Regions from separate parts of the Leclercia adecarboxylata genome, predicted to be linked through region 2. Evidence: predicted binding sites of a transcription regulator. Region 2 holds the regulator's gene; each other region holds the start of a gene.

Region 1 (4,182 bases), 2.4 Mb from region 2:
GGCGGTAAAGGCCGTGCCGCAGCAGAATCAGGGCGCGGCGCTGGCGACCTATACGGTGTTTATGGATATGTCGCTGGGGATCACCGGGCCGCTGGCCGGGCTGGTAATGGCGTGGGCCGGCGTGCCGGTTATCTATCTGGCAGCGGCGGGGCTGGTGGCGGTGGCGTTACTGCTGACGTGGCGGCTAAAAAAATGGCCTCCGGAGGAGGCCATTTCATCGTGATAACTTACTGAATCACGAGGGTATTGATGATGTTCTCTGCGGCGGTCTGCGCTTTCTGCTGATCGTCAGCAGGCAGCGTGATCTGCAGGGTCAGCAGCTTGTTGTCCACTTTTCCCAGCACCACGGAAGAGTAGGCGGTCTGGCCTTTGGCAGAGATGATGCTGTCCAGCTGCTGCAGGTTGTGGCCTTTCAGCTCGATGGTTTTGTTGGTGACCACCTGCAGCTGCGGGTCGCGGCTGCGCTGCTGATCTTCCAGACGTTTCGCCAGCACGCCCAGGTCTTCGCTGGTGTCGTCGCCGACGATCACAATCACCGCTTTTTGCCCGGTGGCATCGGAGTAGACGTGCATGTTATTCGACTGGGTGCCCAGCTTGCCGCTCTGATCGGTCATATCCGCAGGCAGCGAGAAGCTGAGTTTGCCATCCATCAGGCTGACCGGCTGACCCGTGGCATTGCTTTCAGCAGACGCACCCTGAGCAGGCGTTTTGGTGTCGCTGTTGTCACAAGCAGCAAGCCCCATCACCAGCAGGCCAATCCCGACATATTTAACCAGATTGCGCATTGAATTCTTCCTTTCGATAAACGGCCATAACGGCGCATCTGCTCATCTTAACACAACTGTTCAGGGGAACCCTTAACCTGCCCGCAATGCTGAGATTTCAGATTTATCCGCGAATCTTTTCAGCAACATATTCAGCAGCACGCCGTACATCGGCAGGAAGAAGACCAGGCTGATAAGCACCTTGAAGGCGTAATCCACCAGCGCGATTTCCATCCAGTGTTCGGCCATAAAGGCATCCGGGCTACGCCAGAAAGCGATAAAGAAGAAGGCCAGCGTATCGCTGACGTTGCCAAACAGCGTGGAGGCGGTCGGTGCCATCCACCAGCGATGGTTCTGGCGCAGGCGGTTAAACACATGCACGTCGAGGATCTGCCCCAGCGCGTAGGCCATAAAGCTGGCGGCGGCGATACGGGCGACAAACAGGTTAAAGTGCGCCAGCGCCCCGAAGCCCTGCCAGCTTCCCATGTAGAACAGCGAGGAGATCACGTACGAGACAAACAGCGCCGGCAGCATGACGGCAAAAATAATGCGTCGGGCCAGAGGTGCGCCAAAGATACGGACGGTGAGGTCGGTCGCGAGGAAGATAAACGGGAAACTGAACGCGCCCCAGGTGGTATGAAAACCAAAAATGGAGATCGGGAGCTGCACAAGGTAGTTACTGGAGGTGATCACCAGCAGATGAAAAAGCGAAAGCCAGAACAACGCTTTTACGCGCTGCGATTGAGAGAACTGCGTCATATTGTGACCTTTTTGATTAAAAATTTGGGGTGAGGGAACCCAATAAAACCGCCGCATCATACTGCTTTCACTATGCTTTGCAACGGCTAATTTTTACGCAATCGTTAACCTGGTTTGCATTGCCCGGTCCGGGGCGTAAACTACTGCCGTTTTTATCTGGACGAGACGACGATGACCGATCTGTTAACCCACCCGGACCACACCCTTGATGCCCAGGGCCTGCGCTGCCCGGAACCCGTCATGATGGTGCGCAAAACCGTGCGCACGATGCAAACCGGCGAAACGCTGTTAATTATTGCCGACGATCCGGCTACCACCCGCGATATTCCCGGCTTCTGTACCTTTATGGAACATGAGCTGCTGGCGCAGGAGACCGCGTCGCTGCCGTATCGGTATCTTATCCGCAAAGGCTAATGCCATTTTGCCCGGCGGCGCTTCGCTTGCACGGGCCTACGTGTAGGCCGGGGGTAGGCGCAGCCGCCACCCGGCATGACCGCCGCCACAAATTTAAACCACCATTTCATTTTTTAGCGCTTTTTGTGAAGTGCTTCACCCACGTTTTCCAGGCAGTAGGCTAGTTTTGAAGCGTTAATAATTAAAACAACGTTCCGATACTCACCCTCACTACCCTGGAGTTGACTCAATGAAAACGACCCTCAAGCCGTTGCTGGCTGCTCTGTGCCTGTCAGCTTTTGCTGCCTCCGTCTCTGCGCAAACCATTAAAGCCGCTGATGTGCATCCCGAAGGCTACCCCAACGTGGTGGCGGTACAGCATATGGGTGAAAAACTCAAACAACAAACCGACGGCAAGCTGGATATCAAAGTCTTCCCGGGCGGCGTGTTGGGTGATGAGAAGCAGATGATCGAGCAGGCGCAAATGGGCGCCATCGACATGATCCGCGTCTCTATGGCGCCGGTTGCGGCGATTCTGCCGGATATCGAAGTCTTTACCCTGCCCTACGTTTTCCGCGATGAAGACCATATGCACAAAGTGATCGACGGCGATATCGGCAAATCCATCGGCGAGAAGCTCACGAATAACCCGAAATCCCGTCTCGTCTTCCTCGGCTGGATGGACTCCGGCACCCGTAACCTGATCACCAAGAACCCGGTGGTGAAACCTGAAGATCTGAAAGGGATGAAGATCCGCGTTCAGGGTAGCCCGGTGGCGCTGGCCACGCTGAAAGATATGGGCGCCAACTCGGTCGCGATGGGGGTCAGTGAAGTGTACAGCGGCATGCAGACCGGCGTTATCGACGGCGCAGAGAATAACCCACCGACCTTTATCGCCCACAACTACATGCCGGTTGCCAAAAACTACACCCTCAGCGGCCACTTTATCACCCCGGAAATGCTGCTCTACTCCAAAGTGAAGTGGGACAAGCTGAGCGCCGACGAGCAGGAGAAGATTAAGACTCTGGCCCGTGAAGCCCAGATGGAGCAACGCAAACTGTGGCAGGAATACAACGCCCAGGCGCTGGAAAAAATGAAGGCCGGCGGCGTGCAGTTCCATGACATCGACAAGGCCGTCTTTATCAAAGCGACAGAGCCGGTGCGCGCCCAGTATGGCGAGAAGCATCAGGATCTGATGAAAGCGATCGCTGACGTTCAGTAAGCCGGAGTCTCTATGTCCGAACTTTATCTAAAGTGGATGGACCGTCTCTACCTGCTGGCGATGGCCGTAGCCGGGCTGTCGCTGCTGGTGATGACTATCGTTATCCCCATTGGCATCTTTTCGCGCTACGTACTCAACCGCGGTGAGTCGTGGCCGGAGCCGATTGCCATTATCTGCATGGTGACGTTCACCTTTATCGGCGCGGCGGTGAGCTACCGCGCCGGCTCGCATATTGCGGTGAATATGCTTACTGACAGATTACCGGCTTCACTGAAAACGCTCTGCGCGCGCGCGGTGGATCTGCTGATGCTGGCGATCTCGGGGATCATGTTCTGGTACAGCTACCTGCTGTGCATTGAACTCTGGGAGCAACCGGTGGCGGAGTTCCCGATCATGACCTCCGGCGAAAGCTATCTGCCATTGCCGATCGGATCGGCGGTGTTAATCCTGTTTGTGCTTGAGCGCCTGATGTTTGGCTCTCAGGAACATCGCCCGGTCGTCCTGATCGGCAACCACAGTTAAGGGGTGAACAATGGATGCATTTGTTTTGTTATTCACCCTCGCCATTCTGCTGGCGCTGGGGATGCCGGTGGCCTTTGCCGTCGGCTTAAGTGCCGTGGCCGGTGCGCTGTGGATTGACCTGCCGCTGGAAGCGCTGATGATCCAGATAACCAGCGGGGTGAATAAGTTCACCCTGCTGGCGATCCCGTTCTTTATCCTCGCCGGGGCGATCATGGCGGAAGGGGGGATTGCCCGCCGTCTGGTGAACTTTGCCTACATCTTTGTCGGCTTTATTCGCGGCGGGCTGTCGCTGGTGAATATCGTCGCCTCGACCTTCTTCGGCGCGATTTCCGGCTCGTCGGTGGCGGATACTGCCTCCATCGGGACCGTGATGATCCCCGAGATGGAGAAGAAGGGCTATCCACGCGAATACGCGGCGGCGGTGACCGCCAGCGGTTCGGTGCAGGCGATTTTGATCCCGCCCAGCCACAACTCGGTGATTTACTCGCTGGCGGCCGGGGGGACCGTCTCCATCGCCACGCT
Region 2 (4,182 bases):
CCCAGCGCCGCAATGATGGCCCCCATCACCGGAACGAAGCTGTAACCCAGTCCGCCCGAGATCACCGCCCCACCGGCCGCCGCCCCCAGCGCATTCCCGAGGTTAAACGCCCCGATATTCACGGAAGAGGATAACCCCGGCGCATCGCTCGCTACACGCATCACGCGCATCTGCAGCGGTGGTACTACCGCAAAGGTCGCCATTCCCCACACCACCATCGCAAATGCCGCGCCCACTTCGTTACGCGCCAGCCACGGGATCGCCAGCATGATGACGATCAGCAGCAGTAAAAACCCCTTCAGGGTGCCGCTCACGGAGCGGTCCGCCAGCTTGCCGCCGAGGAAGTTGCCAAGCGAGAAACCGACGCCAATCAGCACCAGCATCGCGGTGACAAAGGCAGGCGTGGCGTTGTTAATGTCATGCAGGACCGGTGCAATGTAGGTGTAGAGCGTAAACATCGCCCCGGCACCGAGCACGGTAGTCAGCAAGGCCGAGAGCACCTGCGGGCGCATCAGCACCGCCAGCTCTTTGCGCACTTCCGGCTTTTCGCCCGCCCCGCCCGCTGGCAGAGAGAAGAACAGTGCGATCATCGAGACCACGCCGAGCAGCGCGGTTGCGAGGAATGACATGCGCCAGCCGATCGCTTCGCCCATCCAGGTCGCGGCAGGGACGCCGCCGATGTTGGCGATGGTCAGCCCCATAAACATGGTTGCCACGGCGCTGGCCTGTTTGTGCTTCGGCACCACGCTTGCGGCCACCACAGACCCGAGGCCAAAGAAGGCGCCGTGGTTGAGGCTGGTCAGAATGCGCGACAGCAGCAGGGTGGTGTAATCCGGGGAGAGCGCCGAGAGAACGTTACCGACGGTAAAGATCGCCATCAGGAAGATCAGCGCGTTACGGCGACCGCGGTGCGACAGCAGCAGGGTCATCAGCGGCGCCCCCACCATCACGCCGATGGCGTAGGCGCTGATCAGCATGCCTGCCGCGGGAATAGAAACATCCACACCCCGGGCAATCACCGGTAACAGCCCCATCGGGGAAAACTCGGTGGTGCCGATACCAAACGCACCAATGGCCAGGGCCAGCAGCGGAAAATTGATTCTCATACTTCAACTCCAGACACCGTGTCGTCAGGCGACACAGAACAATGAAGGCGAAAGCATGACATCAATCACAAAAAATGAGAAGTTAACAATTTGGCAAAAGATTTTTGCAGGGAGCGTAACAATAAAGGAAGGGAGACGAGGGAGCGGTGACTCCCTCGCGAGGATCAGTGCAGCGCAGCAGTCAGACCGCTTGCTACGATCAGACCCAGAACAATAATGGTGGTAACCAGCGAAAACTTAAGATCGGTACTCATCAATTTTTCTCCTTTTAATCACCCCATGAAGAGTGAGCTTGCTCATTTTTGCACAGTTCAGGGTAAAAATCTTGCGGGAATTAGGTTGATATCCATTTTTACTCTTCCCCTTTTGGTCAAGATCAGACAAAATTCCACGCTAAATTTATTAGCGTACCGGCCATTGACCCCCTCCTGACGTCCTGTGTCGTTTTCCCGGCGTACCGCAATTCAAATTGCGCAATTAGGGCGAGTGAAGGCAAACGTTTACCTATTGGTTTTTCAGGAGCTTAGATATGGTCTGGAGTGACATCTGATGGCAACAATTAAAGACGTAGCGAAACGCGCAAACGTTTCCACTACAACCGTATCACATGTTATTAACAAAACCCGCTTTGTGGCGGAAGAGACGCGTAACAACGTCTGGGCAGCGATCAAAGAGCTGCACTACTCTCCCAGCGCCGTGGCCCGCAGTCTGAAGGTGAATCACACCAAATCGATCGGCCTGCTGGCGACCAGCAGCGAAGCCCCCTACTTCGCAGAAATTATTGAAGCGGTAGAGAAAAACTGCTTCCAGAAAGGCTATACCCTGATCCTCGGCAACGCCTGGAACAGCCTCGAGAAGCAGCGGGCCTACCTGTCAATGATGGCGCAAAAGCGTGTCGACGGCCTGCTGGTGATGTGCTCCGAATATCCGGAGCCCCTGCTGACGATGCTGGAAGAGTATCGCAATATTCCGATGGTGGTGATGGACTGGGGCGAAGCGAAAGCCGACTTCACCGACTCGGTGATCGATAACGCCTTTGAAGGCGGCTATATGGCCGGACGTTATCTGATTGAACGCGGTCACCGCGACATCGGCGTTATTCCGGGGGCGCTGGAGCGCAATACCGGTGCCGGGCGTCTGGCCGGTTTTATGAAAGCGATGGAAGAAGCGTTAATCACGGTGCCGGAAAACTGGATCGTGCAGGGCGACTTTGAGCCAGAGTCCGGCTATCGCGCCATGCAGCAGATCCTCTCCCAGAGCCCGCGTCCGACCGCTATTTTCTGCGGCGGCGACATTATGGCGATGGGCGCCCTGTGCGCCGCCGATGAAATGGGTCTGCGCGTGCCGCAGGACGTTTCGCTGATCGGCTATGATAACGTGCGCAACGCCCGGTTCTTCACCCCGGCGCTGACCACTATCCACCAGCCAAAAGATTCGCTGGGGGAGACGGCCTTCAACATGCTGCTCGACCGTATCGTCAACAAGCGCGAAGAGTCGCAGTCCATTGAAGTGCATCCGCGTTTGATCGAACGCCGCTCCGTCGCCGATGGCCCGTTCCGCGACTACCGCCGTTGATCCCCTCAGGGAGCCAGCACCTCTGGCTCCCGCAGCCACTCCCTGTTCATCGTTTCACTGTCCCCCAGATAATCCAGCAGCCACGCCAGCGCCGGTGACATATCGTTTTGTTGCCAGGTCAGGCAGCAGGCCGCATCCGGGAACGGGTTCTCCAGCGTCAGTTCCACCCATTTGCCGCTGTCGATCCACGGGCGGGCAAAATGCACCGGCACCATCCCCACGCACAGTCCGGCCGAGAGGCAGGTTGCCGCCGACTCCCAGTCCGGGGTGACGATCCGCCGCTGGTTGTCCAGCAGCCAGGTGATGCGTTTTGGCAGCGAGCGGGAGGTGTCTTCCCGCACCAGCGACGGCCAGTTGCGCAGGGTATCATCGCTGAGCGGGTCGGGAAGCGCGGCCAGCGGATGATGGCTCGCCACCACGCAGATCCAGCTCAGCATGCCCATATCGCGAAAAGCGTAGCGTCCCCCCACCGGGATCGCCTGGGTCGCGCCGATGGCCATCTCCACCCTGCCGTCCGCCAGCGCATCCCACACGCCGTTAAAGACCTCCTGGGAGACCCGCAGCTCGACGTCAGAGAAGTGACGGTAAAAATCGACAATCATCTGGCGGGTGCGCTCGGGGCGAACGATGTTGTCCACCGCAATGGAGATGTGCCCGCGCCAGCCGTTGGCGATCTGCTGGCACTGTTCGCGGGTGATCTGCATTTTTTTGATAACAGAGCGCCCCTCCTTCAGAAACCACATGCCGGCCGGGGTGAGCTCCACGTCGCGATGGCGCCGTTCAAACAGCGGCACCGCCAGCCACTCCTCAAGCTGACGCACCGTATAGCTGATCGCCGAGGGAACGCGGTGCAGCTCCTGGGCCGCGCCGCTGAAACTGCCGTTACGCGCCACGGCGTCCACCACTTCAAGGGAATATTCAGACCACATTTTCTGCCTGCAAAAAATTTGAATGCAACCGCCAAATATTAGCGTTTCACAAGCGGGATTGCACTGCCTACACTCAGCGGCTACCTAAACCTGCACCCATAAGGACAATAAAACAATGCAACCCAGGAAAGGATTTTTAGTCTGGCTTGGCGGCCTGAGCGTACTGGGCTTCCTCGCCACCGATATGTATCTGCCTGCCTTCTCGATCATGCAGGAAGATCTGCAAACCCCGGCGGCCGCCATCAGCGCCAGCCTGAGCCTCTTCCTTGCGGGCTTTGCTTTCGCGCAGCTGCTGTGGGGACCGATGTCCGACCGCTTCGGGCGTAAGCCGGTTCTGCTGACCGGTTTAGCCATCTTCGCGCTGGGCTGTCTGGGCATGCTGTGGGTACGCGATGCCACCTGGCTGCTGGTGCTGCGCTTTATCCAGGCGGTAGGCGTCTGCGCGGCGGCGGTCACCTGGCAGGCGCTGGTGACGGACTACTACCCGGCGACGCGGACCAACCGGATTTTCGCCACCATCATGCCGCTGGTGGGGCTGTCACCGGCCCTGGCACCGCTGCTCGGCAGCTGGA
Region 3 (4,182 bases), 1.6 Mb from region 2:
GTAGTCGAAGAAGCCTTTAAAGATGTCGTCCAGGCAGTAGCGCAGAATGTTATCCAGCAGGATCATCGGCTTGCGGCGACGCGGCGTTTCCGGCGGCAGATTGACAAAGCGCGGGACTTTATCTGACGGGATCTCCAGCAGCGCATAGCGGATGCTGTCGCCGCGGATAATCTCTACCGCCAGATAGGTGTAGTCATCCTTCAGGAACTGCACCAGATCGGTTTCGCGGTTAATCAGGATCGGAGTGATGTGCTGGCGCAGATAATGTTTGAAATAGTGACGCAGCCAGCTCTGCTGGTTGACCGAGAGCTGACGCTCGTTGATCAGGAAGATTTGATTGCGCGCCATCTCCAGCAGCAATTCGTTATAGAGGCTATCAAACTCTTGATCGGCTTTCAGTACGCGGGACTGGATCTTGCCCAGCAGATGACGCGAGTTCGAGTTTAAACCCTGCTCTTCGCTAATGATGATTCGGCGTTTCAGTTCAGCAAAGCGAACTTTATAGAACTCATCCAGGTTATTGGAGTAAATCCCCAGAAAACGCATGCGCTCAATCAGCGGGTTAGTTTTATCCGCCGCTTCCTGAAGCACGCGCTCGTTGAATGCTAACCAGCTTAGCTCTTTCTCGATGTATAACTTTTCCTGACCCATTACTACTCACACTCCAGTTCAATCACAGGACGTGGTAAATCCGTCTCGCCTTTATTATGGCGAGCATTTCCACAATATGTCCAACTGTGTCAGAAAAGTATGACAGTTAAATTATTTTTTGAGGGAAAATAGAGAGTTAGTTAAGTAGGTCGGGTAAGCGAAGCGCCACCCGACAAATATACTATTCTTCTGCCGCATGTCCTTGCGGGGGTAACGGCGCGCCGTCCAGCCAGGCGGCGCCGTCGCGCATTTCCAGACGACCGTCAACAAACCAGCTGACCACCAGCGGGTAGATGGCGTGCTCCTGGGCCTGCACCCGGGCGGTGACATCCTCTTCGCTGTCGCCTGCAAATACCGGCACTTTCGCCTGCAGAATAACCGGGCCGCCATCCAGCTCGTCAGTGACGAAATGGACCGAGGTACCGTGCTCTTCATCGCCGTTATCCAGCACCTGACGATGGGTGTTCAGGCCAGGATATTTTGGCAGCAGGGAAGGGTGGATGTTCAGCAGTCGCCCGGCATAGTGCGCAACAAACGCCGGGCTGAGGATGCGCATGTAGCCGGCAAGTACCACCACGTCCGGGGCGTAGGCGTCTATCTCCTGCACCAGCTCGCGGTCAAAGGCCTCGCGGCTGGCAAACTGGGAGGCGCTGAGCGCATGCACGGCAATGCCCGCATCGCGGGCACGCTCAAGGCCGTACGCATCGGCCTTGTTACTGAATACTGCGCGGAGGGTGCCGTTGATCTTCTTCTGTTTGCAGGCATCGATGATAGCCTGCAAATTACTTCCGTTACCGGAAATGAGCACCACTATATTTTTCATTCAATGACCACACGCTCTTCGGAATCAGACGCTTTGATGATACCGATTTTCCACGCGTTTTCACCTTTCGCCTGCAGCAGCGCCAGGGCTTTGTCCACTTCGCTTGCCGGCAGGGCAATAACCATCCCCACGCCGCAGTTGAAGGTGCGATACATTTCGTGATTGCTGACGTTACCGGCATCCTGCAGCCAGTTAAATACCGCAGGCCACTGCCATGAAGATTCGTCGATCACCGCCTGGGTGTTGTCCGGCAGTACGCGCGGGATGTTTTCCCAGAAGCCGCCGCCGGTCAGGTGGGCGATAGCGTGAACGTCCACGTTCTCAATCAGCTCCAGAACCGATTTCACGTAGATACGGGTAGGTTCGAGCAGGTGATCGGCCAGCGGTTTCCCTTCCAGCTCGGTGGTGAGGGGGTCGCAGCCGCTCACTTCGACAATTTTGCGCACCAGGGAGTAACCGTTAGAGTGTGGGCCGCTGGACGCCAGGGCGATCAGCACGTCGCCGTCGGTCACTTTGCTGCCGTCAACGATCTCTGATTTTTCGACAACGCCCACGCAGAAGCCAGCAACGTCGTAATCTTCGCCGTGGTACATGCCCGGCATTTCGGCAGTTTCACCGCCCACCAGCGCACAGCCAGACTGCAGACAGCCTTCGGCGATGCCGCTGATCACGCTGGCTGCGGTATCCACGTCCAGCTTGCCGGTCGCGTAGTAGTCGAGGAAGAACAGTGGCTCAGCGCCCTGAACGACCAGGTCGTTCACGCACATCGCGACCAGATCGATGCCGATGGTGTCGTGGCGTTTCAGATCCATCGCCAGACGCAGCTTGGTGCCCACGCCGTCGGTGCCTGAGACCAGAACCGGTTCACGGTATTTTTGCGGCAGCGCGCACAGTGCGCCGAATCCTCCCAGACCTCCCATCACTTCCGGGCGGCGGGTCTTTTTCACCACACCTTTGATACGGTCAACCAGCGCATTACCTGCGTCAATATCAACACCGGCATCTTTGTAGCTGAGAGAAGTTTTGTTGGTCACGGCTCAAGTCCCCACGCGATTGCATTGCGATAGTAAGAAAAATCGGCGCAATTCTAACAGTCCAGGCAAACGTTTGCGAGCCCATTCTGCAACAGAAAATAGCGCCCGTGAAAATCCAGTAAAAATCACGCCTTAGCACGCAAACATGAACCCGTTCACGAAAATGAAACCGGGTACATTCTTATTCTTGCAACCCTGCCAGCGAATGCACATCATTTTACTGAAACCGGTTTCTGTACTCTTTTTTGCCGATAATTAACGCTGAATGAGGGATATCGCATGTCAGGATTCAAAGAGGGTTTTCTGTGGGGCGGCGCGGTGGCGGCGCATCAACTTGAAGGCGGCTGGCAGGAGGGCGGGAAGGGCGCGAGCGTTGCGGACGTGATGACCGCTGGCGCACACGGCGTCCCCCGCGAAATCACCGACGGCGTGCTGCCGGGTAAAAACTACCCCAACCACGAAGCCATCGATTTCTATCACCGGTACAAAGAAGATATCCAGCTGTTCGCGGAGATGGGCTTTAAATGCTTCCGCACCTCCATTGCCTGGACGCGTATTTTCCCCAAAGGCGACGAGCTGCAACCTAACGAGGCGGGGCTGAAGTTTTACGACGATCTGTTTGATGAGTGTCTGAAGCACGGCATCGAACCGGTGATCACCCTCTCGCACTTCGAAATGCCTTATCACCTGGTAAAAGAGTACGGCGGCTGGCGTAACCGCAAGCTGATCGACTTTTTTGTGCGCTTTGCCAGCGTCGTGTTCGAGCGCTATCAGCACAAAGTGAAGTACTGGATGACCTTTAACGAGATCAACAACCAGGCCAACTTCCACGAGGATTTCGCACCCTTTACTAACTCCGGCCTGCACTATCAGCCGGGTGAAGATCGCGAGCCGGTGATGTTCCAGGCGGCGCACTATGAGCTGGTGGCGAGCGCTCTGGCGGTGAAAGCCGGACGCGACATCAACCCGTCCCTGCGTATCGGCTGCATGATCGCCATGTGCCCAATCTATCCGCTGACCTGCGCCCCGAACGATATGATGATGGCGATGAACGCCATGCACCGCCGCTACTGGTTCACCGACGTGCACGTGCGCGGAGCCTATCCGCAGCATCTGCTCAACTACTTCGCCCGTCGCGGCTTTGAGCTGGATATCACCGAAGAGGATAAAGCGGCGCTGAAGCAGGGCTGCGTGGACTACATTGGCTTCAGCTATTACATGTCGTTTGCCACCAAAGCGACGGACGACAACCCGCAGCTGGATTATGACGAAAGCAAAAGCCTGGTCTCCAACCCGTACGTGCAGAAGTCTGACTGGGGCTGGCAGATTGACCCGGTGGGGCTGCGCTACTCCCTGAACTGGTTCTGGGATCACTACCAGCTGCCGCTGTTTATTGTCGAGAACGGTTTTGGCGCCATCGACGTGCTGGAGAGCGACGGCACGGTGAACGACCAGTACCGCATCGACTATCTCAGCGCCCATATCCGCGAGATGAAAAAAGCGGTGGAGGAGGATGGCGTGGATCTGATGGGCTACACCCCGTGGGGCTGCATCGATCTGGTCTCTGCCGGAACGGGCGAGATGAAAAAACGCTATGGCTTTATCTACGTGGATAAAGACAACGAAGGCAACGGCACGCTGAATCGCAGCAAGAAAAAGTCGTTCGCCTGGTAT

What was found. The regulator PurR, encoded in region 2, represses purine synthesis genes. The targets are predictions, from matches to a motif close to CANGCAAACGTTTGCNTG.
Region 1: the regulator PurR is predicted to act here: its motif matches at 1,618-1,635, upstream of tusA (sulfurtransferase TusA).
Region 3: the regulator PurR is predicted to act here: its motif matches at 2,571-2,588, upstream of purM (phosphoribosylformylglycinamidine cyclo-ligase).

Annotation. Positions count from the first base shown of each region.
Region 1 is NZ_CP040889.1:1,753,627-1,757,808, reverse strand. Features, by position in the region: partial or broken gene FHN83_RS10220 (MFS transporter) at 1-223, shown strand, start outside; gene FHN83_RS10215 (DcrB family lipoprotein) at 228-785, opposite strand; gene FHN83_RS10210 (7-cyano-7-deazaguanine/7-aminomethyl-7-deazaguanine transporter) at 858-1,523, opposite strand; gene tusA (sulfurtransferase TusA) at 1,695-1,937, shown strand; gene FHN83_RS10200 (TRAP transporter substrate-binding protein) at 2,167-3,138, shown strand; gene FHN83_RS10195 (TRAP transporter small permease) at 3,151-3,660, shown strand; gene FHN83_RS10190 (TRAP transporter large permease) at 3,671-4,182, shown strand, end outside.
Region 2 is NZ_CP040889.1:4,148,918-4,153,099, reverse strand. Features, by position in the region: gene FHN83_RS21550 (MFS transporter) at 1-1,106, opposite strand, end outside; gene cydH (cytochrome bd-I accessory subunit CydH) at 1,271-1,360, opposite strand; gene purR (HTH-type transcriptional repressor PurR) at 1,656-2,681, shown strand; gene punR (DNA-binding transcriptional activator PunR) at 2,687-3,610, opposite strand; gene punC (purine nucleoside transporter PunC) at 3,726-4,182, shown strand, end outside.
Region 3 is NZ_CP040889.1:647,528-651,709, reverse strand. Features, by position in the region: gene ppk1 (polyphosphate kinase 1) at 1-651, opposite strand, end outside; gene purN (phosphoribosylglycinamide formyltransferase) at 833-1,474, opposite strand; gene purM (phosphoribosylformylglycinamidine cyclo-ligase) at 1,471-2,508, opposite strand; gene FHN83_RS04860 (6-phospho-beta-glucosidase) at 2,788-4,182, shown strand, end outside.